3 regions of the Flavobacterium sp. WC2421 genome follow, and region 2 is predicted to be linked to each of the others. Evidence: riboswitches for the same ligand, from Rfam matches in the RefSeq annotation. Region 2 holds a riboswitch; each other region holds the start of a gene.

The links. A riboswitch is a leader RNA that binds a small molecule or an ion and turns the genes downstream of it on or off. The one in region 2 is predicted to bind S-adenosylmethionine.
Region 1: linked by a shared signal. The riboswitch ahead of thrA (bifunctional aspartate kinase/homoserine dehydrogenase I) and the one ahead of AB3G33_RS11950 (Na+/H+ antiporter NhaC family protein) in region 2 are both predicted to bind S-adenosylmethionine.
Region 3: linked by a shared signal. The riboswitch ahead of AB3G33_RS02975 (hypothetical protein) and the one ahead of AB3G33_RS11950 (Na+/H+ antiporter NhaC family protein) in region 2 are both predicted to bind S-adenosylmethionine.

What each region holds. Positions count from the first base shown of each region.
Region 1 covers NZ_CP162004.1:1,379,595-1,390,025, forward strand. Annotated here, with positions in the region: gene AB3G33_RS05835 (hypothetical protein) at 1-402, opposite strand, end outside; gene metK (methionine adenosyltransferase) at 525-1,775, opposite strand; gene AB3G33_RS05845 (hypothetical protein) at 2,585-2,791, shown strand; SAM riboswitch class I at 2,967-3,075, shown strand; gene thrA (bifunctional aspartate kinase/homoserine dehydrogenase I) at 3,156-6,542, shown strand; gene AB3G33_RS05855 (OsmC family protein) at 6,647-7,081, shown strand; gene AB3G33_RS05860 (PLP-dependent aspartate aminotransferase family protein) at 7,165-8,337, shown strand; gene AB3G33_RS05865 (Rrf2 family transcriptional regulator) at 8,511-8,921, shown strand; gene AB3G33_RS05870 (sulfite exporter TauE/SafE family protein) at 9,014-9,796, opposite strand; gene AB3G33_RS05875 (phosphoadenylyl-sulfate reductase) at 10,002-10,431, shown strand, end outside.
Region 2 covers NZ_CP162004.1:2,790,889-2,801,319, forward strand. Annotated here, with positions in the region: gene AB3G33_RS11930 (UDP-3-O-(3-hydroxymyristoyl)glucosamine N-acyltransferase) at 28-957, shown strand; gene AB3G33_RS11935 (nuclear transport factor 2 family protein) at 960-1,322, shown strand; gene sucD (succinate--CoA ligase subunit alpha) at 1,407-2,279, shown strand; gene AB3G33_RS11945 (hypothetical protein) at 2,368-2,790, shown strand; SAM-I-IV-variant riboswitch at 2,913-3,009, shown strand; gene AB3G33_RS11950 (Na+/H+ antiporter NhaC family protein) at 3,069-4,391, shown strand; gene fabG (3-oxoacyl-[acyl-carrier-protein] reductase) at 4,577-5,323, shown strand; gene AB3G33_RS11960 (hypothetical protein) at 5,403-7,430, shown strand; gene AB3G33_RS11965 (LysR family transcriptional regulator) at 7,451-8,350, shown strand; gene AB3G33_RS11970 (YeiH family protein) at 8,423-9,400, shown strand; gene AB3G33_RS11975 (YoaK family protein) at 9,397-10,134, opposite strand; gene AB3G33_RS11980 (zinc dependent phospholipase C family protein) at 10,232-10,431, shown strand, end outside.
Region 3 covers NZ_CP162004.1:708,675-719,105, reverse strand. Annotated here, with positions in the region: gene AB3G33_RS03010 (reprolysin-like metallopeptidase) at 1-202, shown strand, start outside; gene pth (aminoacyl-tRNA hydrolase) at 255-929, opposite strand; gene AB3G33_RS03000 (50S ribosomal protein L25/general stress protein Ctc) at 1,215-1,829, opposite strand; gene AB3G33_RS02995 (ribose-phosphate pyrophosphokinase) at 1,872-2,813, opposite strand; tRNA gene AB3G33_RS02990 (tRNA-Leu) at 3,103-3,182, shown strand; gene AB3G33_RS02985 (hypothetical protein) at 3,877-4,317, opposite strand; gene AB3G33_RS02980 (hypothetical protein) at 4,379-4,762, opposite strand; gene AB3G33_RS02975 (hypothetical protein) at 4,771-5,178, opposite strand; SAM-I-IV-variant riboswitch at 5,146-5,243, opposite strand; gene AB3G33_RS02970 (helix-turn-helix transcriptional regulator) at 5,516-6,514, shown strand; gene AB3G33_RS02965 (N-6 DNA methylase) at 6,575-9,262, shown strand; gene AB3G33_RS02960 (hypothetical protein) at 9,252-10,431, shown strand, end outside.

The DNA of each region.
Region 1 (10,431 bases), 1.4 Mb from region 2:
ATTGTACACCCACAATTGGTTTTGGGAAGCTATTCCTACTGCATTTGCAACTATTGGAGTTGGGTTTTCTGAAAAGTTTATTTTTTGAATTTCATTCAATTGATTGTCTAAAATGATAACTGAATTGAAGTTTTCGTAGAATAAAATAATTTTCAAAGGATTTTGAATGTCCACTTTTGTGATTTTGCCTAAAGCAATATTTTTATAGTCTAACGATTCACCGTCTTTAGTTTTGGTGAACACATTATTTTTAATGGTGTAATGAAAACCAAATTGGTCATAACCTATAAATTCATCAGCATCGATTGCAATGTAATTTAACTTTGAAGCAAATAGCATTTTGTTCTGTCCAAAAACAGTAGCGATCGAGCTAAAAAAAAATAATACAATCAAGTTTTTCATAATGCAGGCAAATTACAAAAAAAGCATTATACTATTTTTTTTATTTTATAAGAATATAACTGGTGCAAAATGAAAAACCCAGCTTAAGAGCTGGGTTTTTTGTATAACTGAATTTAAATTAATTACAATCCAAAAGCCGTTTTAACTTGGTCAACAAAGTCTAATTTTTCCCATGTGAACAACTCAACTTCAACAGTTTTTGTTAATCCTCCTGGAGCAGAAAAAGTTTTCGTTACCGTTTCAGGTGTACGTCCCATATGTCCGTAAGCAGCTGTTTCACTGTAGATAGGATTTCTTAATTTTAAGCGTTGTTCAATAAAGTAAGGACGCATATCAAAGATAGCTTCTACTTTTTTAGCAATTTCACCGTCAGTCAAGTTCAATTTTGATGTTCCGTAGGTCTCAATAAAGATTCCCATAGGTTTAGCAACACCAATAGCGTACGATACTTGTACTAAAATTTCACTAGCAACACCAGCAGCAACCAAGTTTTTAGCGATATGACGAGTTGCATAAGCAGCACTTCTATCTACTTTACTAGGGTCTTTACCTGAGAATGCACCTCCACCATGAGCACCTTTTCCGCCGTAAGTATCCACAATGATTTTTCTACCAGTCAAACCAGTATCTCCATGAGGTCCACCTATTACAAATTTACCTGTTGGGTTAATGTGGTAGTGAATCGCATCGTTAAATAAATGAGCGCTTTTTGGGTTTTTTGCAATGATTCTAGGAATCAAGATTTCCACAATGTCTTTCTTGATTTTAGCAAGCATAATCGCTTCTTCGTCAAAATCATCATGTTGAGTTGATATAACAATCGCGTCAATACGAGTTGGGATGTTATCATCACTATATTCAAGTGTTACTTGAGATTTAGCGTCAGGACGTAAATAAGTGATTGCTGTATTTTCACGTCTTAATAGGGCTAATTCTTGTAATAATTTATGAGATAAATCAAGTGCCAATGGCATATAATTCTCTGTTTCGTTTGTAGCGTAACCAAACATCATTCCTTGATCACCCGCTCCTTGTTCTTCTGGATTAGAACGGTCAACACCTTGATTAATATCTGCTGATTGTTCGTGAATTGCCGAAAGAATACCACAAGAATTGGCTTCAAACATATATTCGCTTTTGGTGTAACCGATCTTTCTGATTACTTCACGAGCAATGTTTTGTACATCTAAATAGGTATTTGATTTTACCTCACCTGCTAAAATTACTTGACCTGTAGTCACTAAAGTTTCACAAGCTACTTTTGAATCAGCGTCAAATGCTAAAAAGTTATCAATTAATGCGTCTGAAATTTGATCTGCAATTTTGTCTGGATGTCCTTCGCTCACAGATTCTGACGTAAATAAATAAGCCATAATAATTTTTATTTTAAAATTAAGCGAGGAAAAATAATTGCAAATATCGAGCTAAAGGAGAGTTTCTGCTTTAGCATTTTTTCTACTGAAAAATTTTCAGTATTCATAATGAATTCGTTTCATTATGAAGAGGTTGCAATCAGTTCAAATTTTTCCTCTTGTATTTGGGTGCAAATGTATGAAACCATTTTGAATTGCAAATTAAACTTAACTATTTTTTAAATTAAAAATCAAATTAAATAGTACAACTGGTTTGAGGTCGTGATTTTTAAAAAAGTAGCAGGAGTGCCAGTTTAAAACGAAAAAGTAATTGATTTCATAACATTATCAGTGTTATTTGTTAATAGTATCTCTGTTTTTCATTTTAAAGATGAAAATATCGTTAAATAGTTGTGAATTATTTGGAAGATACAGAATTAAATAAGATATTTGTTTCAGTAAAAAATACCAAAGATGAATTTTAATATTTGTAAACAATTTGTAGTCCTATCGAAGAAATTCGGGAGCTAGTTATTGCTTTAAATTATATATAATATAATATAGCAAAAGCCTCCCAAGACAATTGGGAGGCTTTTTTAATTTATACAAATAGTACGATTCATAAAAATAAATAAATGAAAATATTTTCAAATAAAAAGATTCAGATAGTTGTCGCAATGTTTTGCGATAAGGTCTGTTGATTCCAAAAGTATAAGTTTTATATAACTTGAATCCTTTTGGTATTTTGTCCAAAAGGATTTTTTTTATTCTGGTATCTAAATTTTTTTAAAATAATAAAGAGAAAACAAACTAACTTAAATATAATTATCATGAGTACAACTAACAAATTTTCAAGAACATTGGGGTTTCTAAGGAATTTAAGAGGCAAAAAAAATACGGACAACGGACTAGTTGTTGATGAATTAGTGAATCCAAGATTGGGAATGGAAATACCAGACTCAAAAAAATCTAAAAAAGCAGTCAATTCATTACAACTTTTAATGTATTCAAAAGAAAATGATACACTTTTCATTTAATTGGAAGTTGTTCAACATCCCTTTTGTACGCGAGTAATTTCTGAATAGTTATATTCAGCGATGCCTTGCGTTTTTTTGTTAAATATATTTTTAGCTAAAAATCAGAATGTTTAAAATTTGTTTGTTTAAAAAATTAGTAGTTAATTTGCATCATTAAGTTCACTAACGTATTGAAATGTTATAAAGAAAGGACGAGGGATTAGACCCGATGAAGCCTTAGCAACCCTTTGAGAAATCGAAGAAGGTGCTGCATTCTACCACTCCCAAAAGTGGAAAGATAACAACAAGAAATTCTCTAGTAATTCCCTAGTTTTTTCTTTCTAATATTTCCAAATACAAATCAAAATCAATAAAAGATTTGACATTGGAAAATAAACCAACACATATTACTTTACAAAATTTCACCACCCATAATGGTGCATTATACGCTAGCCTCAACTTAAGTTATCAAGTTTTTGGTGCTCCGCTGCATACAGCTCCCATTATTTTAATAAACCATGCCTTGACCGGAAATTCACAAGTTATTGGTGAATCAGGTTGGTGGAATGATATCGTGGGTGTCGATAAAACAATTGATACTAGAAAATATACTATTGTCTCTTTTGATGTACCAGGTAACGGATTCAATTCGGCTACCATAGAGAATTACAGAGATTTTATCGCCAGAGATATTGCTAGGATTTTCATCGAAGGACTTCGGTTTTTGAAAATTGATAGTTTATTTGCTCTCATTGGCGGTTCTGTGGGTGGTGGAATTGCTTGGGAAATTTTAGCTTTGGAACCTAAATTGGCACAAAACTTTATTCCTATTGCTACTGATTGGAAAGCGACAGACTGGTTGATTGCTAATTGTTATTTGCAAGAGCAAATCCTTAATAATTCTAAAAAACCAATTGAAGACGCGCGTATTCACGCCATGTTGTGCTACCGAACACCTGAATCTTTCAAAGAAAAATTTAATAGGGATATCAATGTGCAACTCGAAACATTTCAAGTAGAAAGTTGGTTGAATTACCACGGAGAAAAACTAGAAAAAAGGTTTCAACTATCTGCTTATAAAATGATGAATCAATTGTTGAAAACGATTGATATTACTCGGAATCATGAGTCTTTAGAATCGATTATTTCAAAAGTAGATGCCAATATATACATTGTAGGAATCAATTCGGATTTGTTTTTTACAGCAAAAGAAAATCGAGAAACCTATAATGAAATTAAAAAATTTAAAAATAATGTATTCTATAGTGAGATTGACTCACAACACGGGCACGATGCCTTCTTGATGGAATACGAACAATTAGACAATTTATTAGAAGTTGTTTTTAAAAATAAAAAGCAGATGAAAATAGTAAAATTTGGTGGAAAATCTTTGGCTAACGGCGAAGGAATCAATACAGTTTTGGATATTATTGAAAGTAAAGTAAAGCAAGAAGAAAAAATTGCTGTTGTAGTTTCGGCACGTGGCAAAGCAACAGATGAGCTTGATGATATTTTAACCATCGCTGCCAAAAACGGAAACTATAAGCCTTTACTAGAAAGTTTTAAAACCTATCAAAAAGACGGTTTTGACGCAGTAGATTTCTCGGCTGAATTTGATAAACTAGACAAACTATTTGAAGGGGTAAGTTTAATTGGCGATTATAGCCCTAAAATCAAAGACCAAGTTTTAGCGCAAGGTGAAGTGCTTTCGGCAAAATTACTTGTGTTTTTATTGAATCAAAAAAACATTCCTGCAAAGCTGGCTGATACAAGAGAGTTGATTGTAACCGACTCTAATTTTGGTGATGCACAACCATTAGACGCTCTTTCTAAAAAGAATATTATCCAAGTTTTTAAAGAAAATAAAGATTTCGTTCTAGTACTTACTGGTTTTATTGGTTCTAATGGGAAACAAGAAACAACCACTTTGGGTAGAAACGGAAGTAATTATACTGCTTCATTAATTGCTAATTATATTAATGCCGAGGAATTACAAAATTTCACGCATGTTGATGGGATTTATACTGCTAATCCAGAATTGGTTTTAGACGCAAAGAAGATTGAATCGTTGTCGTATAACGAAGCGAATGAAATGGCTAATTTTGGCGCTAACATTTTACATGCGAAAACAATTATTCCGTTATTAGAAAAAAATATTCCACTTCGAATTCTGAATACGTTTAATCATGAAAATAAAGGAACGTTAATTACTTCTAACTCTAATGCTGCAGGAATTAAAACATTGTCTGTTTTAGAAAATGTGTCTTTGGTAAATTTAGAAGGAAGAGGATTACTAGGAAAAACGGGTGTTGATGCGCGTATTTTTAGAGTGATGGGTGATAATGATATTAGTGTAAGTATTATTTCGCAAGGTTCTTCTGAAAGAGGAATTGGTCTTGTGGTTGCTGCTGATAAAGCGACAAAAGCCATGATCGAATTAGAAAAAGAATTCGAAAATGATTTTTATTCTAAGGATGTCAATAAAATCACGGTGACTGATAATGTATCGGTGATTTCGATTATTGGTCAGGATCTAAGTACGTTTCACAAGCCTTATACGGCTTTGATAAAAAATAAAATTGTTCCTATTTTATTCAACAATACTGTTACAGGTAAGAATGTCAGTTTAGTGGTTAAAAAATCAGAACTAAACAAAGCATTGAACGTAATTCATGGAGAGATTTTTGGAGTGGCCAAGAAAATCAATATTGCCATTTTTGGTCATGGATTAGTAGGGGGAACTTTGATAAATCAAATTTTAGAATCGGCCAAAGTCATCGAAAAAAGAAAAGACGTTAAGCTAAATGTGTTTGCTATTGCTAATTCTAGAAATGTCCTTTTGAATAAAAATGGAGTTTCGGCTAACTGGAAAAATGAAATTCAAACTAACGGTGCTTCATATACGATTGATGATGTAATTGCTTACGCAAATGAGCACCATCTAGAGAATTTGATTGCCGTTGATAATACAGCTAGTGCAACGTTTGTAGAGAACTATATTCCGCTTGCCGAAAATAGTTTTGATTTAATCTCTTCTAATAAAGTGGCCAACACATTGAGTTATGGTTTTTATAAAGAACTGAGAAAAGTATTGGCTGATAATCAAAAGAATTATTTGTATGAAACCAATGTTGGTGCAGGTTTACCGTTAATTGACACGATAAAATTATTGCATCTTTCAGGGGAGAATATAACTAAAATCAAAGGAGTTTTCTCAGGAACATTAAGTTATTTATTCAATAATTTCTCGGCTAAGGATGTTCCTTTTAGCGAAATATTGAAAGAGGCAATTGATAATGGTTTTACTGAACCAGACCCAAGAGAGGATTTGTGTGGGAATGACGTAGGAAGGAAATTGTTGATTTTGGCAAGAGAATTGGACTTACAAAATGAATTTGAAGAAATTGATATTCAGAATTTAATTCCGGAGCATTTACGTGAAGGAAGTGCCGCTGATTTCTTGACTAAACTGAAAGAATTTGATCCTATTTACGATAAAATAAAAACAGACCAAAAGCCAAATCATGTCTTGAGATACATTGGAGAATTATCAGGAGATTTGCAGCATGACAAAGGGATTTTGGAAGTAAAATTAGTTTCCGTACCTTCGGATACCGCTTTAGGAGGATTGAAAGGTTCTGATTCTTTCTTCGAAATTTACACCGAATCCTATGGAGATCGTCCAATCGTGATACAAGGAGCAGGAGCAGGTTCAGCAGTTACTGCCAGAGGAGTTTTTGGAGATATATTAAGACTATCGGATAAAGGGTAATGATTTAAGATTGTAGAGTAACTATTTTTGATTTCAGATTTAAAAAAATAATAAAATCCGCGTTTGCAAATCCGTTTCATCCGCGTTCAAATAAATGCATAACTATGAAAATCACATTAAATAGAGTAAATGATAATTTCCATTTCGAATTAAAAAACGAACGTGGGCATATTGTAAACGTAGATAGCCGTCCAGAATTTGGTGGCGATGATGAAGGACCAAGTCCGATGGAATTAGTATTAATGGGAGTTGCAGGATGTAGCGCCATCGATATGATTTCGATTCTAAAAAAACAAAGACAAGAAATTACTTCTTTCAAAGCTGAGGTTGAGGGAGAGCGCGTGCAAGTAGGAGAAGCAAAACCTTTTAAAGATATTCACTTGGTTTTTTATTTAGAAGGAAACATAAAAGAAGATAAAGCAGCCAAGGCAGCACAATTATCTTTCGATAAATATTGTTCCGTTTCTAAAACATTAGAACCTACAGCAACAATTCACTATAAAGTGGTATTGAATGATATCGAATTAGCTAAAATTTAAAAATACAAATTATTCGTTTATAGATGGAGTGTTGTAATACTAGTTTCCAGCAACTTTAAACTTTAAACTTTAAACAAAAGATAATGAGCGAACAAGAATACGGTTTTGAAACACAAGCCATACGTAACCAATTAGAAAGAACACAATATTTAGAACATTCAGTTCCTTTGTACTTAACATCAAGTTTTGTATTTGAAGATGCCGAAGACATGCGTGCTTCTTTTGCTGAAGAGAAAGATAGAAATATTTATAGCCGTTACAGTAATCCTAATACTAACGAATTCATAAACAAAGTTTGTAAAATGGAGGGTGCTGAAGCTGGATTTGCTTTTGCATCTGGAATGGCAGCGGTTTATTCTACTTTTGCAGCTTTGTTGCAATCAGGAGATCATATTGTGTCTTCTAGTAGTGTTTTTGGAGCAACACATTCTTTGTTTGTAAATTATTTTCCAAAGTGGAATATTGAAACAACGTATTTTGATATCAATAAACCTGAAACAATTGAGAGTTGTATAAAACCCAATACAAAGATTCTTTTTGCTGAATCACCAACCAATCCCGCAGTTGATATTATAGATTTGGAACTGTTAGGGGCTATTGCTAAAAAGCACAATTTGATTTTGATTATTGACAACTGTTTTGCAACTCCATATATTCAGCAATCTATAAAATGGGGAGCGCATTTGGTGGTGCATTCTGCAACTAAATTAATGGATGGACAAGGTAGAGTTTTAGGTGGAGTAACAGTTGGTGATGCGGAATTGATTCAAAAAATCTATTTATTTTCACGACTTACCGGTCCTTCGTTATCACCATTTAATGCTTGGGTATTATCAAAAAGTTTAGAAACATTGGCGATTCGTTTAGATAGACATTGCGAAAACGCATTGAAAGTAGCAGAGTTTTTAGAACAGCATCCTAATATAAATAGAGTAAAATATCCATTTTTAAAATCGCATCCACAATATGAAATTGCTCAAAAACAGATGAAGTTGGGTGGAAACATTGTGGCTTTTGAAATAAAAGGCGGACTAGAAGCAGGACGAGCGTTTTTGGATAAAATAAAACTATGTTCGCTTTCGCCAAATTTAGGAGATACAAGAACAATCGTGACGCATCCGGCATCAACAACGCATACCAAATTATCTGTTGAGGAAAGATTAGCAGTAAGTATTACTGATGGATTAGTGCGTGTTTCAGTAGGATTAGAAACCGTAGCCGATGTTATTGCCGATTTAGAGCAAGCACTTTCGTAACGATTATTGAATGTAGAGTAACGATTTTTGATTTCAGATTTTCTGTAAATCAAAAATCGTTTTTTTTATGTGATTTGTATTAAAAATAACATATTTTTGTTTTTATTCAAGTGTTAACTGATTATTTAAATCAAAAATCGCTATTCTTCACTAAAGAATCAAAACTCTTTAACATGCTTTCAAAGAAAACAAAATACGGAATTAAAGCTTTGACTTTTTTGGCCCGCCAAGAAGATCAAACTCCTGTTGCTATTGCTGATATTGCAAAAAGCGAAAACATTTCGATAAAATTTTTAGAAAGTATTTTGTTGCTTTTGCGTCATTCAGGTTTTTTGGGTGCCAAAAAAGGAAAAGGGGGCGGTTATTATTTAATCAAAGATCCGAAAGAGATCAATATGGCTAAAGTGTACCGTATTCTCGAAGGGCCAATCGCTTTATTGCCTTGTGCTAGTCATAATTTTTATGAAAAATGTGATGACTGTACTGATGAAGCTGCTTGTGCAGTGCGTAAATTAATGACAGAAGTGAGGGATAATACACTGAAGATACTCGAAAACAATTCCTTGGCTGACATTGCTTTTTAAGTAATATACAATCAAAAAAAGACCATTTAATTGTGTTCAAGCAATGAAATGGTCTTTTTTTACTCTTTTATTTTATTAAACTCTCGCTTAATCTAAAAAACTAGTTTGTATCCAACGAAGAATAACATTATTGCTATAGCATTTCTAAGGAATAAATCGGGTACTTTCCCACTCAGCATACTTCCTATATAAATTCCAGGAAGAGAACCTATTAACAATTGACCTAATAATCCAAGATCTAAATTACCCATTGTTGCATGTCCTAAACCTGCTACAAGCGTTAAAGGGACTGCGTGCGCAATCTCGGTACCAACCAATTTAGGTGTTGCTAAAATTGGGTATAGAAAAAATAAAGTGACTGTCCCTAGTGCTCCAGCACCTATTGAAGTCAGCGTTACTGTTGCCCCTAGCAATACACCAATGGCAACGGTTAGTGCATTTTGAGTTTTACTTTCACTGTGAAACTTGTCACCAGAATGTTTTTGAGAAAAAACTAAAAGTTTCTTTTTAAACAAAACGGCTACAGAGGTTAATAGTAATGCCCAACCTAAGCTGTATTTGATTACTGCATTTAGTGCTGTAATGTCTGTTTTTATGCTATGTAGTATCCATAGAGTTAGTAATGCCGCGGGAACACTACCTAGAGAAAGCCAACCTGTAATTGTCCAATTGATATTTTTTTTCTTATGGTGAACATAAACTCCACCCATTTTAGTAAAAGCAGCATATAATAAATCAGTCCCTACAGCTGTTGTTGGAGGGATACCAAACCATAATAAAATGGGCGTCATCAAAGAACCGCCTCCTACACCTGTCAGTCCAACAATGAAACCGACGGTTAAACCTGCAACTACTAATCCTATTTGAAAATCCATAAAAAAAAATATTTTGGACAAAAATAACAACTATTTTATAATTATCCTATAGGCAAGATAGACTAATGAGAAAAATATTTGTACCAAATTAAAATTAAGCACAAAAAACGAAAAAAATATTTTGTTATTTAGAAATAAGTACTACTTTTGCATAGTAATCTACTAAACCGATAGGGTAATAGATTTTTTAATTAAAAAAAGTGAAATGAGTGCATCAATAGTACATACGCTAATAGAAAAAACAAAAGACTTCTCGATTGAGGAAACTTTTAGCTTTTTGGCTAATGAATATAAAGATAAGGTGGTTTTTTCAACTTCTTTTGGGCAAGAAGACCAAGTTATAACCGCTTTAATTGCAAATAGCGATGTAGCTATTAATATCTTTACTTTAGATACTGGGCGTTTGTTTCAAGAAACTTACGATGTTTTTCATAAAACATTAAAGAAATATAAAAAACACATTGAAGTTTATTTTCCTGAAGCGTCAGATGTTCAAAATCTTTTAAATGCAAAAGGACCAAATAGCTTCTACGAGTCGGTTGAAAATAGAAAAGAGTGTTGTTTTATTCGAAAAGTAGCGCCATTAACTAAAGCTTTAAAAGGAAATTCAGTTTGGATAACTGGTTTAAGAGCGG
Region 2 (10,431 bases):
TTGAAAGCAAAGACTAAAAATAAATAAATGAAATTTACACAAGCACAATCTTTACTTGAAATTGCAAATTTGCTACAATGCGAATATGTTGGCAATGACAATTTTGAAGTTTTAGGAATGAATGAAATTCATGTTGTTGAACGCGGTGATATTGTTTTTGTTGATCATCCTAAGTATTATGATAAAGCATTAAATTCAGCAGCAACTATCATTTTAATAAATAAAAAAGTAGATTGTCCTCCTGGAAAAGCATTGTTAATTTCTGATGACCCGTTTAGAGATTTTAATACTTTAACAAAACATTTCAAACCTTTTCAATTTTCAAACGCTTCGATTTCTACTTCAGCTATAATAGGGCAAAATACTATTATACAGCCAAATAGTTTTGTAGGTAATCATGTGAAAATTGGGAAAAACTGCTTGATTCATTCTAATGTTTCGATTTACGATCATACAGTTATTGGCGACAATGTAATTATTCACGCAGGTACAATTTTGGGAGCTGACGCTTTTTACTATAAGAAACGTGAAGATGGTTTTGATCAATTACTTTCGGGTGGTAGAGTTGTAATTAAAGACAATGTTGGTATAGGTGCACTTTGTACAATTGACAAGGGGGTTACAGGTGATACAATCATTGGAGAAGGAACAAAAATTGACAATCAGGTACATGTTGGCCATGATACCGTGATTGGAAAAAAATGTCTTATCGCTTCACAAACTGGAATTGCAGGATGTGTAATTATTAAAGATGAAGTTACGATTTGGGGACAAGTAGGAACCACTAGCGGCATCACAATTGGAGAAAAAGCAGTAATTTTAGGGCAAACTGGAGTGACTAAATCGGTAGAAGGGGGTAAGACTTATTTCGGTACACCAATTGAAGAATCTAGAGAGAAGTTGAAACAACTGGCCAATATTAAAAGAATACCTGAGATACTCAATAAATTGAAATAATTATGTCGGCAAAAGAAATTATTCAAAAGTTTTACAAATCAGATGCGCTAATTGATAGTGACATTTTGAAAGATTATTTGCATTCTGATATCATTGTAGATTGGAATAGTAGTAAAGGATTTATTCAATTGGATTATGATTCTTTAGTGAGTCTCTCTAATGATTTGAGTAAAGCTTATGTTCGTTCGAAAGTAAGAATAAGTCATATCGTTTCAGAAAATGATATGGTTACGGTTCGTTATTCGCATTTTGTAAAAACAATAGAGAACCCTAGAGAAGAAATGTTATTGGCCCATTTTATTGCAATTTGGCAAATAAAAGACAATAAATTATATAGAGGTTATCAAATGAGTCAATTATCCTAATTTATTTGATAATAAAGGGCTAAAAATAATTTTCAAAACCTTACTTTTGCATCACAATTTTAAAAATCACATAAAATATATATCATGAGTGTTTTAGTTAATAAAGATTCCAAAATAATTGTTCAAGGATTTACAGGAAGCGAAGGAACTTTCCATGCTTCTCAAATGATTGAGTACGGTACAAACGTAGTTGGTGGTGTTACTCCAGGTAAAGGAGGATCAACTCATCTAGACAGACCTGTTTTCAATACTGTAAAAGACGCAGTTGAACAAGCTGGTGCTGACACAACAATCATTTTTGTACCACCTGCTTTTGCTGCGGACGCAATTATGGAAGCTGCTGATGCTGGAATAAAAGTAATTATCGCTATTACAGAAGGAATTCCTGTAGCTGATATGATCAAAGCAAATGCTTACGTAAAAGAAAGAAATGCTAGGTTAATAGGTCCTAACTGTCCTGGTATCATTACTCCAGGTGAAGCTAAAGTTGGTATTATGCCAGGTTTTGTATTTAAAAAAGGAACTGTAGGTATTGTTTCTAAATCAGGAACATTAACATATGAAGCGGCTGACCAAGTTGTAAAACAAGGATTAGGAATCACTACTGCAATTGGTATTGGTGGAGACCCAATCATTGGAACTACTACTAAAGAGGCAGTTGAATTATTGATGAATGACCCAGAAACAGAATGTATCGTTATGATAGGTGAGATAGGTGGTCAATTAGAAGCTGATGCTGCACATTGGATTAAAGCTGATGGTAACCGTAAGCCAGTTGTTGGTTTCATTGCAGGAGTTACTGCTCCAGCGGGTCGTACAATGGGTCACGCAGGTGCTATTGTTGGTGGATCAGATGATACTGCTGAAGCTAAAAAACAAATCATGAGAGAATGTGGAATTCACGTTGTAGATTCTCCAGCAGAAATTGGTAAAAAAGTTAAAGAAGTTATCGGATAATTGAAAAATTAGTGGTGATTTCAAGTCATTATAAAAATGCCTCACTTTTTTTGTGAGGCATTTTATTTAATATTAATACAAAAGAAAGATGTACAAAGAATTAAAAAAGTTTAAGGTAAGCGATAGCTTCACTTTTACAGCAGATGATAGCTTAGAGCAAGTATGCAACGCTTCTGAAGGAAGTGGTGTATTTTTAGTTTATGCAGTTGCAGATGAAAAAGAGTTAATCATGGTGGGTTCTACAGGAACTGTTCAAAACGATGGGTCTTTGAAAATCAAAAATGGTGGTTTGAAAGAAAAGATTGTTGAAGGACACCAGTTTGCAAAAACAGGAAGAAAATATTCTTGGCCAACACAAATGGTAAAAGAAGATATTAGCACTTTAGAAGTGGTTTGGTACGAAACTTTCAACGAGAATTCTAAGGGGATTCCAACATTCGTAGAAGGACAAGTGTTACAAAACTTCTTAGATGAAAATGGAAGATTACCAAAATGGAATGTGGCTTTCTAGTCAGTTTCAAAAATTATAATTTATTTATAAAAAGCTTTACTTCGGTAAGGCTTTTTTTTTGGTTTTAAATTATAAAATCTACTTTACTATTGCTTTTTATATAAAATAATAATTACTTTTGCAGCCGTTATCACGAATCTCATAATGAGATAGCAACCTGCAACAACGAGCAAGGTGCTAAAACGATAAGCCAAATCCTTTGGAAAAAATGTTGTTTTACATTCCCATTTTTTTTGCTTTAGTTTTCGTCATAATACTATCATTTTTAAAACTGATTTATGACTCATTTATTGAAAAAAAAGGGAAGTGTTTATGCTTTAATTCCTTTATTGATTTTTATTTTTACTTTTTTAGGAGCCGGAATTTGGCTTGATGACTTTTATGCTTTACCTGCTCCAATAGCGGTTTTAATTGGAATTATTGCTGCTTTTTTACTGTTCAAAGGTACAGCTGATGAAAAAGTAACCACCTTGATTGCAGGTTGCGGAGAGAGTAAAATTATGACCATGTGTTTGATTTATCTATTAGCAGGTGCTTTTGCAGTGGTTAGTAAAGCAATGGGAGGTGTTGATGCCGTGGTAAGTCTTGGAATTAATACTGTAGATGTGGCTTACTTTCCGTTGGGGATCTTTTTGATAGCCGCTTTTTTATCAACTGCTACAGGAACTTCTGTAGGTGCAATTGTGGCAATTGGGCCAATTGCGGTTGATTTGGCTAATTCTAGTGGCGCTTCATTGCCTTTGATTGCAGGTGCTTTGCTAGGTGGTTCGATGCTTGGAGATAATCTATCTATGATTTCGGATACTACAATTGCTGCGACACAATCCTTAGGTTGTGAATTGAAAGATAAATTTAAAATCAATTTATTCATTGCTTTTCCAGCTGCTATTATTACAATCGCAGTATTCTTTTATTTGGGATTGAATTCTGATATTACTGCAGTAGCTATTCCTAAAACAAGTTTTGAATGGTTTGCAATTGTGCCTTATATTTTAGTAATTGTACTTGCATTGATTGGTGTTGATGTATTTTCTACCTTGATTATTGGAACTATATTGGCTGGATTAATTGGGTATTTTGGAAATCATTTTACGTTAATGGAATTTGCGCGAAAAATTTATGAAGGATTCACCAGTATGACCGAAATCTTTTTGCTATCGATGCTGACTGGAGGTTTAGCCGCTATGGTGGATAAGGCTGGAGGTATTGATTTTTTATTGTACCAAATAAAAAAACGCATTAAGAGTAAAAAATCAGCCCAAGCGGGGATAGGTGCTTTGGTGGGTTTTACTAATGTAGCTATTGCTAATAATACCGTTTCTATTGTTATTACTGGAGGAATTGCCAAGGAAATTAACGACGAATACAATTTAAGTTCCAAAAAAACAGCCGCCATTCTTGATATTTTTTCCTGTGTTATTCAAGGAATTTTGCCTTATGGTGCGCAAGTACTTTTGATTTTAAGTTTTGCTAATGGGAAACTTGATTTTATGGATTTGCTTGGGAATGCATGGTATCATCTATTTTTATTTATTTTTACTTTGGTAGCGATTTATAGTTCATTTTGGGATAAATTAGTAAAACGATTTTTAGATATTTAAAATCGGCTCGATTTATAATGTTATTGAATTTGAAATTTTTTTTAAAAAAGGAATTATTCTATATTTGACGACTCTAAGATAGCCCTGATAGTAGTGGAAATCCTTTTATGTTTTTCTTTAAAACATAAAAGATTGAAGCGAATAGCGGGAATAGCTTCAAATAAAAATTAAACTAATTTTCGAATATGAAATTACTAGAAGGAAAAGTGGCCATTATAACAGGCGCAAGTCGTGGAATTGGAAAAGGAATTGCAGAGGTTTTTGCAAAACACGGTGCAAATGTTGCGTTTACTTACAGTTCATCTGTAGAATCGGCTTTAGCATTAGAAAATGAATTGAATGCTTTGGGAATAAAAGCGAAAGGATACCAATCAAATGCCGCTGATTTTAATGAAGCGCAAACTATGGTTGAAGCTGTAATTGCTGAATTTGGTACTGTTGATATTTTAATCAATAACGCTGGAATTACAAAGGATAATTTGCTAATGCGTATGTCTGAAGAGGATTTTGACAAAGTAATTGATGTGAATTTGAAGTCGGTTTTCAATATGACTAAGGCAGTTCAAAAAACATTCTTGAAAAAACGTGCAGGTTCTATCATCAATATGAGTAGTGTAGTAGGGGTAAAAGGAAATGCTGGACAAACGAATTATGCGGCTTCTAAGGCTGGAGTTATTGGTTTTACTAAATCAGTAGCATTAGAATTAGGTTCTCGTAACATTCGTTGTAATGCGATTGCACCTGGATTTATTGAAACTGAAATGACTGCAAAATTGAACGACGATGTGGTTCAAGGATGGAGAGATGGAATTCCGTTAAAACGTGGTGGTACTACTGAAGATGTTGCTAATGCATGTCTATTCTTAGCTTCAGATATGAGTTCTTATATCTCTGGGCAAGTATTGAATGTATGTGGAGGAATGCTTACGTAAAGAAATTATAAATTTTAAATGATGAATTTTAAATTATTGAAATCTTTCCATTTAAAATTCATCATTTAAAATAAAAAGAATGACTACAAACACGATCTTACTAATTCTACTTTCAATAGTAATTGCAGGCGGTTTGTCATTTTTTCAATATTTTTATAAAGCCAAAAACAAATCAAAGCTGAATTTGTTTTTGGCTTTATTGCGTTTTGCTTCCATTTTCGGGATATTATTGTTGCTGATAAATCCAGTTATAAAAACTAATACCTTAGAGATAGTAAAAACACCTTTACCTATTGTAGTAGATAATTCGAGTTCAATTGTGGCGCTTAAAGCGAATAATAAAGCGCAAGAATTATATACAGCTTTAGTTTCGAATACCGATTTACAAGATAAATTTGATATTCAGTCCTATCGATTTGATGCTAATTTTGAACCATCGGAAAAATTTGATTTTAAAGGATATCAAACGAATTTAGATGCAATAGCTAAAGATTTAAGAAGCATCAATAAAAATGCAGTTTTTCCAACCGTTATTATCACAGACGGAAACCAAACCAATGGTAATGAATATGTGTACAGTTTTGATGCAAATAATAAAGTTTTCCCATTAGTTGTAGGAGATACTGCAAAAGTGATGGATTTAAAAATCACGCAGCTGAATGTCAATAAATATGCATTTTATAAAAATAAATTTCCTGTAGAAGTATTTTTTCAATATTCAGGGGATAAAAATACTATAGCTGATTTCAGCATTTCGCAAGGAAACACGATTTTAAGTAAACAAAATATTTCCTTTTCGGCTACTAAAAAAACAGCAGTTGCTACTGTATTATTGCCTGCCAATAGAATAGGTTCTCAAGTGTTTAAAGCGACACTTTCGTCAAAAGAAAAAGAGGTGAATACCTATAACAATACGAAGAAATTTGCAGTAGAAGTAATTGATCAAAAGACCAATATCGCTATAATTACAGCAATCAATCATCCTGATGTTGCAGCATTTAAAAGAGCAATTGAATCTAATTCACAACGTAAAGTAACGGTGGTTAATCCTAAAGAAATCAATTCGTTACGTGATTTTACTATTTTAATGTTATACCAGCCAACAGCTGCATTTAAAAAAGTATTTGATGAAAATAAATTAGCTGGAATCAATACTTTTATTATCACAGGAACGCATACTGATTTTGCTTTTTTAAATCAACAGCAAAGCAATTTTGATTTTAAAATGAGTAGCCAAAAAGAAGATTATTTGGCTAGCTTTAATTCCCAATTCAATCTCTTTGCGACAGATGATATTGGATTTGAAAATTTCCCTCCCTTGGAAAATGCCTATGGAAAAGTTACTGTGAACGGACTGGTTTCGGTATTACTTTCTTCAAAAATAAGAAACATTGAAACAAACGCTCCTTTATTGGCGTTCTCTGAAAATCAAGGAAAACGCTCGGCCTACTTATTGGGTGAAAATAGTTGGAAATGGAGATTACAAAGTCACGTAGATAGCGACTCATTTGACAAATACGATCTTTTTATTGATAAGGTAATTCAGTTTTTGGCATCTAATAATTCTAAGAAATCATTGGTTGTTAATCATGAAACTTTTTATAATTCAGGAGAATCCATTGAAATTACTGCTCAGTACTTTAATAAGAATTATGAATTTGACGATAAAGCACGTTTAACAATTGCATTGGAGAACACAAAAACGAAGCAAACTAAAAACTATGATTTATTGAAAAGCAATAATGCCTATAAAGTAAATCTAGACGGACTGGCAGCAGGCAACTATAATTTTAGAGTAACTGAACTGAATTCTAAAACAAGTTATTCCAGTCATTTTGAAATATTAGATTTTGATATTGAAAAACAATTTGTCAATCCTGATGTAGATAAGTTGCAGCAATTAGCTGCGAACACAAAGGGACAAGCCTATTTTTCGGATCAAGTGAATCAATTAATAAAGTCACTTCTTGCAGATGAAAGTTATAAATCCATTCAAAAAAATAATGTGACGCGTTCTCCTTTAATTGATTGGTATTGGATGTTGGTTTTGATTGTAATTTTTCTATCTACCGAATGGTTTGTTAGGAAATACAATGGTTTATTGTAAATTAATAATAAAAAACGAGTATGGATTTTAGACTCAAAGTATTTTATACTGTTGCAAACCGTTTGAGTTTTACTAAAGCTGCACTAGAGTTGTTTATCACTCAACCTGCTGTTTCAAAGCACATACAGGAATTAGAAGAACAATATCAAATTAAACTTTTTGATAGAAATGGAAATAAAGTTTCCCTGACACTTGCTGGTCAAACGTTGTTGAGTCATACTAATAAAATTCTTGAAATTTATAGAGATGTTGATTTTGATATGAGTTCGTTAATCAATCAACAACGAGGATTGTTGCGAATAGGAGCGAGCACCACTATTTCTCAATATATCATTCCGCCTTTGTTAGCGCGTTTTCATCAAAAATTGAAGGATGTTAAAGTGAATTTGAGAAATGGAAACACAGAGCAAATTGAAAATGCATTACTAAATAAAGAAATTGAGATTGGTATTGTAGAGGGACAATCGAAGAACAAATTAATTAAATACACTCCTTATTTAAAAGATGAACTGGTTTTGGTTTGTAATTTAAATAATCCTTTAGTTTCTAAAACTGAAATAACAAAAGATGATCTTTTGAATATGCGTTTTTTAATGCGGGAACAAGGTTCTGGAACACTAGAAGTAATTGAATATGCTTTAAAACCATTAGATATTAATTTATCTCAATTGCTAATTGAGATGGAATTGGGCAGTACTGAAAGTATTAAATCTTATTTAATGAATTCAGATTGTGTTGCTTTTATTTCGATACATGCGATAGAAAAAGAGCTGAAAAATCAAGAATTAGTAATTCTAGATATAAAAAATTTAACAATAGAAAGGTTTTTCTATATTATCAGTTTACAAGGAAAAACCGACGCACTTTCGGAATTATTTATAAAAAATATCGCAGGTTATTATAACTTGAAGTTATGGTAGATTATTAAATACGATTGGCAATTACTGTTTAATCGTTAGATCTTTGTAAAGTAATAATACAATTACTTTACGATGGAAAATCAATCTTATCTAGTTTCAAATAAATCTACTTTTCTTTTTGAAATTAAGAAGTGGCAACAGCAAATGTTTTTTATTTTTCTGATACTAATTTGCCTGTCGGGTTTTATTTCTCCTCCAATTGCCCTTTTATTAGGTTTAGTTGTAGCTAATTTGGCAGGGCATCCGTTTTTACATTTAAATCATAAAGCAACTACTATTTTACTGCAAGTTTCTGTTGTAGGATTGGGGTTTGGCATGAATGTAAACAGTGCTTTATCTGCTGGGAAAGAAGGTTTTTTATTTACTATAGCCTCAATTTTTAGTACATTAACTTTAGGCTTTTTCATTGGTAAATGGTTTAGTATTGAAAAGAAAACGTCCCATTTAATTTCATGTGGAACTGCCATTTGTGGCGGAAGTGCCATTGCAGCAATTGCTCCTGTCATTAAATCTGATGAGAAACAAACTTCGGTGGCTTTAGGAGTCATTTTTATTTTGAATTCAGTTGCTTTGTTTCTTTTTCCTGCCGTTGGACATTGGTTGCATTTAACACAACATGAATTTGGTTTGTGGTGTGCCATTGCGATTCATGATACCAGCTCAGTAGTTGGAGCAGCTAATAAATATGGTGCAGAGGCTTTACAAATCGCTACAACAGTAAAATTAGCGAGAGCATTATGGATTATTCCAGTGGCATTAATTACATCTTACTTATTTAAAAATAAAAAAAGTAAAATCAAAATCCCTTATTTTATTGGGTTATTTATCTTAGCGATGCTCTGTAACACATTTGTTTCACAAACAGCTCTTGTAGCGCCTTATTTAGTTTCAATTGCCAAAACGGGTCTTACAGTTACTTTATTTCTAATAGGGGCGGGTTTAAATTGGAAAATTTTAAAAACAGTAGGTATTAAACCATTATTGCAAGGGGTTTTACTTTGGGGTTTTATTGCTATTGCAGCTTTAGTATCTATTATCTATTTAAGTTAGTGCTTTGTAGTAAGCTTTTTTCTTTTGACAGCTAAAAAACGCAAGCGAATAGAATCATACATAAGCGCAATGAAAAGAAAAAAGACACCAACTAATAGTGTTTTTATTTTAAAAAAAGTATAGATATAACCTCCAGAAATACAACCAATAAAGAAAAAAGTTATGATAGATAATCGCAAAGAAATGCTAGCATTTAATCTCTTTTTTTCATTTTGTTTTTTATAAAAAAACAATTGAGACAGTTCAATACCTAAATCAGTGAAAAGCCCCGTAAGATGAGTAGTTCTTACCGTCGATTGAGATATTTTTGTTACCAAAGAATTTTGTATTCCCATAGCAAAAAGCATTGCAAAAGCAATCATTTTTCCTTCTAAAGTGTATAAATCGGCTTGAATACCGAAAAACCCCACTAAAGTTAAAATAGCTATCTCCATTGAAATAGGTATGATATGTAATAAATGGGGATGTTTTATTGAAACCCATTCTGCCATAAAATTAGAAGTAAAAGCCCCCATTAGGAAGAAAATAGTAAATACAAAAAAAGTAATTGCAGCAGTATAATTGTGTTTTATCACTTCTTCGGCAAAAAAAGCAAAATGACCAGTCACATTAGTAGTCAGTGTCTTTACTGCCAAAACTCCAGTTATATTTACTATTCCAGCAACAAATGAAAGTAAAGTAGCCAAACGCAAATTGTGAATAAATGTTCTGTTTTTTCCTTGATGCCGAAACATAATTAATACTGTTTTGTTAATTGTTGTAATCTTAAACTGATATTTTTTTTAATTGTATAAAAATAAAATACATTTGTAACTCATATAAATAAATGTAATGAAAAATATCAAGTTTAAGCCTACGGTAGTGACGTTAACTGCAGTAGTTATTTGTTTCTTAACTGTTTCTTGGGGAATTGTAGGACATGAAAGAATTAATAAAGCAGCAGTGATGGCTTTACCAAAGTCACTTCAGGTTTTCTTTTATAACCACATCGATTTTATTACGCAAGAATCGACTGTTCCTGATTTAAGGAA
Region 3 (10,431 bases), 1.8 Mb from region 2:
TATTCAGTTTACAAGCCAATCTTCAAATGGGGTGCAAGTCTACGTTCACGATTTATTAGGCAGGAAATTATTTGAAAAAGAATTTACAAACGAAACCGTTTTTAATAAAAATATTCAATTACAAAACATGCAATCGGGAGTTTACTTGTTAACGGTTGTTGATGGTGATAGAAAAGAAATAAAAAAATTGGTGATAGAATAATTATTTTAATCTAAGCAAAAAAGGGAAACGTACTAAGTGCGTTTCCCTTTTTTTATTTACCGTTATAGGTTGTCATAGTATTTTCTAATCCTGCGGTTCCAAATGATTTTATAATTTCGGATGCAGTTTCTAAGCGTTCAGGCAGAGCTACTTTCTCTTTGTCATCCCAATCTCCAAGGACATAATCTATTTGTTTTCCTTTTTTGAACTCATCACTGATTCCAAAACGGAATCGGGTATATTGATTGGTGTTTAAAACTAGGTTGATGTTTTTAAGTCCGTTATGACCCCCATCACTTCCTTTTGGTTTAATGCGGATGGTTCCAAAAGATAAATTTAAATCATCGGTGATGATAAATAAATTTTCCAAGGGAATATTTTCTTTATCCATCCAATATTGTACTGCTTTACCGCTAAGATTCATGTACGTATTAGGTTTTAGCAGTAAAAAGGTTCTTCCTTTAAATTTGTATTGAGCAAGTGCGCCTAGTTTTACGGTTTCGAAGGAGAGACTTTCTTTTTTGGCTAGGTGATCCAGTATTTTAAAACCGATGTTGTGTCTTGTGTTTACATACTCAGCACCAATGTTGCCAAGTCCTACAATTAAAAACTTATTACTCATGCTTTTTATATTGTTTTTGTGGTGTTCGTGAACCTCCGGTTTTATATAATCTGTATTTTCTTCTGTTTTTGGTGATGAAAACAGGCTGTGTATCCATTTTATCATGATGCAAAAGTAAACTTAATTAGATAATTTGTCAATTAGATAATTAGATAATTTGATGGAGTGGGTTGAAAGGATTTTCTAAGGATAATTAAAAGTTGTAAAATAGCCCCGATAGTAATGGAAATCCTTTTTGTTCGCCTTTTTTGGCGGGCAAAAAGATTGAAATGAATAGCGGGTGAATTGTTGATGAAAGTAGGTAGTTGTGCTTCTAAAAATAAAAAAAGTGAAGAACAAAAAAAAGCACCAGTTGTGAAACTGATGCTTTTTGAATTTGTAGAGAAAATATTATTTTTTCTTTCCTTTTGCAGGTCCTGCTTTTGCAGCTTTTGCAGCTTCTTGAGCCGCTTTCATAGCAGCACGAGAAATCTTCACTTGACAAATTACTGTGTTGTCTGGGTGCATGATTTTGAAGTTTTCAGATGGCACTTTAGTAACGTATAATTTGTTACCCATGTTAAGTGGTGTAATGTCAGCTTCAACAAAATCAGGAAGATTTTTAGGTAATGCTCTTACTTTTAATTTACGGTTGTTTAAACGTAAATCTCCACCTGCCATAACTCCTTTAGAGTTACCAATGATTTTAACTGGAACTTCAATAGTGATTTCTTTGTCTTCAAAAATTTGAAAGAAGTCAATATGTAAAATTTTGTCAGACACAGGGTGAACCTGAATGTCTTGAAGAATTGCATTGAATGATTTTCCTTTTCCAAGTTCAATCACAACTGTGTGAGCGTTTGGAGTGTAAACCAAGCTTTTGAATGCTTTTTCTTCTGCTGAAAAATGTACTGGTTGATCTCCTCCGTATAACACGCAAGGAACCGCTCCAGCATTACGTAAGGCTTTAGTCGCAACTTTTCCCACGCTTTCTCTTTCTGATCCTTTAATTGTAATCGATTTCATTGTAAAAATTATATAGTTATTAAATATTCTACTTGTTTGTGGTTACATAATAAATTTTCCGCTAATGGAATTGTTATGATGTACCATGTGCATAACTTCAGCAAAAAGCGGGGCACAACTCAACACTCTTATTTTCTTTGATTCTTTCTTTAATGGAATAGAATCGGTAACAATTAATTCTAATAATTTAGAATTTTCTATTTTTTCGTAGGCGCTTCCTGATAAGATGGCGTGTGTACATATTGCTCTTACACTCAATGCTCCTTTTTCCATCATTAAATCAGCGGCTTTCGCCAAAGTTCCTCCGGTATCAATCATGTCATCTACTAAGATTACATTTTTACCTTTTACTTCACCAATTAATTCCATGGTGTCGATAATATTGGCTTCTTTTCTTTGTTTGTAGCAAATAACTACATCCGATTCTAAAAACTTAGAATACGCATACGCTCTTTTTGAACCTCCCATATCAGGAGAAGCGATTGTCAAATTGTCCAATCCTAAACTTTTTACATACGGTAAAAAGATAGTAGAGGCAAAAAGGTGATCTACTGGTTTTTCAAAGAATCCTTGAATTTGATCTGCATGCAAATCCATGGTCATTACTCTTGTTGCTCCAGCAGTTTCTAGCAACTTAGCTGTTAGTTTAGCTCCTATCGGAACTCTTGGCTTGTCTTTTCTATCTTGTCTAGCCCAACCAAAGTAAGGAATTACTGCAGTTATATGTCTAGCCGAAGCCCGTTTTGCAGCATCTATCATTAGTAATAATTCCATCAAATTATCTGAATTTGGGAATGTAGAACAAACAATAAACACACGTAACCCTCTGATAGACTCTTCGTAAGAAGGTTGAAATTCACCGTCACTATAATGTGACATGGTAACCTTTCCTAGTGGTATTCCGTATTCTGCAGAAATTTTTTCAGCAAGATAGACACTTTGTGAACAAGCAAAAATTTTAGCTTCTGGTTCTAGGTGTGACATTTAATTTGTTGTTTTTATTCCGCTACGCTCCATACTGTTCGGCTTCGTCAATTGTCTAAGCCAGATGTTTGTATGCGCCTCGGGTGTAGTTAGTTGTGTGTTGCGTTTTTAACGAGGTGCAAATTTATAAAATTTATTCAACTCTGAAAGGAAAAAATTAAGTATTTTTAGTAGAATTTTTAATATTATTTTTTACATTTGCACCGTGTTAAAGGAATCGATGGTTGATTTATTACAATCTCCTCTTTTATTGCGTTGAAATAACTGTTGTTATTTCATGTCTAGCTAAGCCCGGATGGCGGAATTGGTAGACGCGCTGGTCTCAAACACCTGTGGGAAACCGTGCCGGTTCGACTCCGGCTCCGGGTACTTAAAAAGTCTGTAATCACTTGTTTATCAGGTATTACAGGCTTTTTTTTATTTTATTTGCCCGACTATTGCCCAACAAAAGAGAAAACACGCAAAATAAACTCATTTTTCAATGTTTATATTTCTTATATATTATAGTTGCTGTGTTTTTAAATTTTAGAATAAATTGAAAGTATAGATACAAACACCTATTCATGTCCTTTTCCTGTTAAGATAGTTTTCATCTCTTTCAACTTATATGACATTTTTCAATTATACAAAGTAAGTATTCAGTTATAATGTTACTTTGAAAAAGAAGTGACGGTTTGTAATTGTGCAAACAACCTAGACAGGCATTGCTATTCAGCAATATAAAAGCGAATAAAAATAACTTAACAGAGCTGTTTTACTATACTGTTACAAATCACTGATACAGGATGCGAAATCCCTCGACCAGTGAAGAACATAAAATTTCAAAACAAATCGAAGAAAACATTTTTCACCTAGGGGGGGTGGCTGTTTTAAAAGTCATTTTCCTTTTCAACTTCCCACCCTCTACTTTATATATAGTCCTTAATGTCTCTATTTTTTTTTGTAAAAAAAAATTACAGTTTAACATACAATCTTAAAAACTAATGTGAATTAATTCTATTTCTCCTTCCAGTTTTCTCATTGAATATTGATAAAAAGGATTATTAATACAGCTTTTAGTTTTTTAGTCATTACTTTTCGGCTGGTAAATAAAAACCCAATTCATCTGAACAATAACATATGCAATAATTAGCCATAATCCGAAAAGCCAAAAATCATATTTTGGTAGTTTCCATGCGAGGATTTCTAAAATAGTTATATTTATAAGGCACAAAATAATCGAGCCTATTAATGTTACTTTATTGTAAGGAAACACCCTACCCAAGAACATATTAACTATGGTTCCAAGCAAAGTGAGCAAACTGTAAAAAATCGTAATTATACTAATACCCCCAAAAACTAAGATAAGAATTTTCCAAAACCAATCTAACACATAAAACCATTCAAAAATTGGCGCAATAACTTTTATAGTTAGCCATTGAAATGCTAAATTATTTAAAGTCAAAATGAGATATAGAACTATCAAATAGGTAATTGTCAAAAAAAAATCTTTTGTAATTTTCATATGTTTTTTTGTTATTGGTTACAAAAATTGGTTTGTAACTTCTTTAATATTGTAAATTTATTTAAATCCTTGGGTCTATTGCTTCATCGATTTCCAACATAATCGTTTCATCTGTAAACACAATAACAGATCTATTCTGCTGCAACTTCTTAAGCAAATGAGAACCAAGTTTTATTATTTCATTTTTAAACACCTCAACTTCCAAAGGAAATTTAGGATAGTTTATAAATTCTAATCTTATATGTTTTTCTTCCTGACCACTTAAAACAATAATGCATTCGGTGATTGAAGCACTTAAATAAATACTTGCTTCATCAATTCTATGCCTTTGATACTCCTGAAGGGTCTGAATAAAAAAACCTTTCTTATAAAGCTCTTTGCTATAGCCTATTTCTAGTCCAAGGGTAATGACAGCTGTAAAAGTTTTTATTGCTTTTGTTTTCATTATATTTTTTAGGAATGTTTAAATATCTCTATAGTATCTAATCGCAGTCTCTGAACCATTGCAACTGCTTTAGTAGAATAAGCTCCTGTAAAAGAATACGTGATAATAGCATATTTTTGATTTTTACCTAGTTGTGTATAATAGATATCAGGGTAAAACTCATAATCCCTTCCATTGGGTTTTTGAAATTTTAAAAACGTTGTAATACCAGCGATACTTTGGTCGTACAACTCCTTCTCGTCATATACATAGTTGACTTCGTGGAGCTCGTCAAAATCGACACTATAAAACTGGAAATCGAGGTCTAAATAAATCTTAAACAGATTTTTTTCAGCCTTTTTTGTTTTTAAAGCAGTATTGAATTTGGAAATAAACCGAGGTGTTTTAAACATAATTTTTCCTTTGTTTAGGCTCATTGTTTCAGCACCTTCGCGTGTGGTCGCAGGTTGCTACTACTTAAGTGTAGTTCGTAATGATATTCAAATATATAAATTAAAAATAAATCCAGACCTTAAAACCCCATAAAACATATAAATTAAGCGAATCCTTATCTTAACAATCATTTAGAATATCACTAAAACTGGGTATAGTAAATTCCTACAAAATATCGTTTCTTTACTCAAATGCAATCAAAACAAATTAAAGAGCATGGAATTAATCTAAAATAAGGCAATCCTTTACGGCTTTCCTCATTCTAATTCCTATGCTTTGTTGTATTATTGTGTTATATAAAATTCAGAACTAAATTCTTACATGTCTACAAATAAACATGCTATTATCCGATACCAAACTTTAGATAAGTGCTTCCGTAATACTGGAAGAAAATACGCTATTGAAGATCTTATCGAAGAATGTAATAAAGCAATTTATGAGTATTCCGGAAATGAAGAAGGGATTAAAAAAAGACAACTCTATGATGATCTAAGATTCATGGAAAGTGAACAAGGTTGGAATGTTGAACTCACAAAAGACAAAGAAGGGAGAAGAGTTTTCTATAGGTATCAAAACCCTTCTTTTTCGATTTCAAACCAACCCTTGAATGAAACAGAAGCAAATCAATTAAGGGAAGCATTGTTAACATTAGACCGCTTCAAAGGATTACCACAATACAATTGGATCAATGAGCTAAATACAAGATTAGAATCTACATTTAACTTGAAACAACAAAAGGAGATTATTATCAGTTTTGAACAAAATGAATACTTGAAGGGATTGGAATACATTCCGGAACTTTATAATGCAATTCTTTATAAAAAGGTTTTAAATATTGAATATAAGAATTTCAAAACAGATACTGCTACTACCCTTTCCCTACATCCCTATTATTTAAAGCAATATAATATGCGTTGGTTTTTATTTGGGAAGTCCAATGATTATGAAACTATAACAAATTTAGCTTTAGACAGAATAGAAAGTATACAAGAAACTTCTCAGGAATATATAGAGACTGAAATCGACTTTAATGAATATTTCGAAGATGTTGTGGGAGTTACTGTATCAAATGATGAAGTCCAAGAGATCGTAATTGAAGCTAACCAGTCTCTGGTCCCTTACTTAAAAACCAAACCTATTCACGGCTCACAGAAAATTAAAGAACAAGATGGTAAGTATTTCATTCACTTAAACCTAATACCAAACTATGAGTTGGAAACATTGATTTTGTCTTTTGGAGAAAAAATCAGACTAATTAAACCACAATTTTTAGTTGAAAAACTAGAAGATAGAATCGATAAAATGAAAAATAATTATTAATGCACGTGTAATGCACTAATGCAATTTACATTTGCAAAGTAATTAGTTAAATAAAAGTTTATGTCTGAGAGTAAAAATAGTTGGAATAGTGATTTTTGGAATTTATTAAATAAACTCCGGGGTAAAATTGAGGTCGATAGTCTAAAAAACTATATTTTAACATTGGTGTTTTTAAGACACATTAGTGATAATAAAAACACTAATACAGGTTTGAATATAACGATTCCCGCCGATTGTGATTTTCAATCTATTTTAAAATTATGTTATGAAGAAAGAACTTCAATTGGTAATGAAATAAATAAGCGATTAAATTCTATTGCTAGGGAGAACCCTATTTTCGATGGTGTAATAAATTTCATTGATTTTAATAGCGCCTCCGTTTTAGGAAAAGACCATGATTCAGATATTATTCTGGGTAATATTATTCTTTTAATTGAAGATTATTCTAACAGACATGCTTCGTCCGATAATACAAGAAATACCATCTGGGTTGACACATTTGAGCACGTAAACCAATCTTTTATTGAAAATAGCGTCAAGTATTCTGCTGGAACAGCCACACCCAATGAAATTGGTATTTTAATAGCAAAACTAATTGGTTTCAAAAAAGATAATAGTGTCAAAAGCATTTATGATCCTGTTTGCGGAACAGGGAGTCTTTTATTTTCAGTTTTTAAAGAAGGTGGTGATGATGTGACTATATATGGAGAAACAAGAATTCCAGAAAACATCTTCGTGGCAAAATTGACTTTCCTTTTTCATGGAATTACTGATTATAATTTGGAGAATCGCGATGTTTTAAATTTTCCCAGCTTTTTAGATGTTTCCATGGATAAATCCAACCATATTCAAACTCAACTTAAAAAGTTTGATTATGTTGTTTCTAATCCTCCTTTTAATGTCCACAATTGGTCTACAGACCCCCATAGTGATATGTTCGATAGATGGAATTCCACTACTGGAATACCTCCCACAAATAGCGGTGACTTTGCTTTTTTACTGCATATCGTTAAATCTTTGAAGGAAAATGGTGTAGCTGCCTGCGTCGTATCAAACGGCGTCCTTTTTAGAGGAGGATCTGAAAGAAATATTCGTAAATATCTATTGGAATCCGGCTTCATAAAAGGCATAATTGGATTACCGGCAAAATTATTATATGGTACAGGAATACCTAGTTCTATAATTATACTTGAGAATAAACCGGATTTTAAAAGAGATTCAATTTTTATTATCGACGCAAGTAAAGAATATTTATCTGAAAGGTTTATAAATAAACTGATGCCGGAAAACATCAACCATATAGCAGATGTATGGGAGAATGGTAAAGAAGAGAATGAATTTTCAAGAATTGTACCTTATTCTGAGATCGCGGAAAACGATTTCAATTTCAATTTACCGAGATATTTAACAACAATTGACGATTTTGAAGTTCCTGAAGGATCTACATTAGTTGAATTATCAAATGTATTAACGTCAGTTCCCAGAGTTAGAACTGACAATGAATCTGGAAAATTAGTTAAAATTTCAGATTTATTAAACGATTCATTTCTTTATACTATTGCAATCGACTCCTTGGCAGAGGATATCGTTAGTAGAGTTTTTAATAAATTAACCGCTCCTGCTCTGTTGATTTCTAAACGCTTTAATAAACTAAAACCTAGCTTTATTGATGCTAGTTTAGACTATCCTGTCTTTATATCTCCAGATATTGATGCATTTACTATCAATAATGACATTGTTGATTTATCATACTTAATACAGCAACTAAGCAGCGATTATGTAACCAAGCAAGTTGATTCTTTTTCTTTAGGGACGGTAATGCCAAATTTAAGAAAGCAGGATTTTATGCGAATCAAAGTCGTTATTCCACGTTTTGATACACAAGGTTCATTAATCCTCCAAAGGGCATTAACTGAAGGAGCCAGAATTCAATCTGATAAAGGCAAAATTGAAACCTTTCAGCTTCAAGCGACGATTGATACTTTGTTAAAAGAACGTATGAATGATTTTCAATGGAAATTACATGATATTCGTAATGGAGAATTATTAAATCTCAAAGGGCAAATAGTTACTTTAGAAATGTTTGCGGATGCAAATCCGGAGCTGTTTAATAATATTGTAGATCAGGACAGTAATGACACCGTTCATTCGTCTATCAAAGATATTTATACTAGTGTGCAAAAATTAGCAGTTATTCTTTCCGATTTATATGACACTTCAGAAAATGCTTCTATAAAAGAAAATATTGATGTTCTAGTATTCATCAAAGAATTCTGTGATAATCAGTTGAAGAGCAATGGTAATTTATTTGAAATTGATTGTACTGATATTGATAAAATTAAGATTGATTTTGATATAAAGGAACTTATTATATCAGTTTACAAAAAAGATTTGCAAAGAGTTTTTACAAATATTTTCGATAACGCAATTAAACATGGTGGTTTTAAGGGTTCAAATCAAGTCAACAAGATTAAAATGGCGTTGTCATTAGATTCTAAAGAAGAGATGGTTACAATTGCTGTTTTAAATAATGGGAAACCTTCAAAAATTAATGCTATGGATTATTTTGCTGATGGAGGGAAAGCAGGATCTACGTCTAATTCTGGCAAAGGAGGTCATATCGTTAAAGTTCTTACCGAGCGCAATAATGGTAAAGTATTTCAAAATAATTATGCCATTGATGAAGCTAATGGTTATACTTTTGAAGTAGGTGTTGAATTTAAATACAAATTATCTTATGAGCTATAAAGTCTTATTGATAGATGATCAACATAATGGTCAGCCATTGGAGCAAATCAAGAAAATGGCTAAAATGGCCAATATTGAATTGGTTAGTGAAAAATATCATGTGCAAGGAATGGAATTATTAAAAAATGATTCCAGTTATGAATACCAGGCAGTTATATTAGATGCTACTGGGTACAAAAAATCAGATATTGATGAAGAAAAGCAAAGTAATACTGGTTTATTCTATTCTTTAAAATTCTTAAGTGAATTATTGGGTGACAGAATAATCCCTTGGTTTATTTATACTGGAGCTCAAAGAAATTTGACAAATCAGGAATTTATGGAACCTATTTTGGAATACCAGAATAATATAAAATTTGGTAGAATAGAATTTGACTACTATACTAAAACATTGCATGAAAAAGAGTTAATTCAAGACATTATAAAAGAAATCGATAACTTGGAACAAACTAAAATTGAGATTCAACATAGACAGGTTTTTCACATCGCAAAAAAAATAAATGTTCCTGCTGAAGATATAAATCATCTTGTAACCATAATCAAATCAATTCAATCGAATGGAAGTGATTTAGAACCTTCACTCTATTTTACACAACTTAGAAAATATGTTGAATATGTTTTTAGAGACGCTGTTAAGTATAATATATTACATGAGAATTGTATTGGTAAGGATGGCAAACTTAATCTAACAGATTCTAGTTTGTTTTTAGCAGGTGAACCAACCAAACATTGTAAACCCAATAACGTTAGGTGTTCGAAAACTCATTTTTCAAAATTAATGGCTGATAACATCAAAAATTTATTATTCATCACAGGAGCCGCCTCACATACATCGGATGTGGATCCAGCAAAAAACATGGATTATCAAGATTATAGGGCACAAATAAAAACGCCATACCTACTTTACCAGTTAACATTTACTGTCTGCGATTTGCTGGTATGGTATCAAAACTATCTAAATGACAACAGCAGCATGGAGGCAAACGAAAGTTTATGGATAGACCTGGTAGAAAACAACAACAATCAAAATGCAATGGAATGGCATGAAGGTCATGTCACTAGAATAGCCGAAAATGGATATGGCACCTTCCAACCGAATAACGGTTCAAATAGCCTTAGTATCCAACCAAATATGGTTATGCAGAATCATATTTCCCTTGGGGACAACC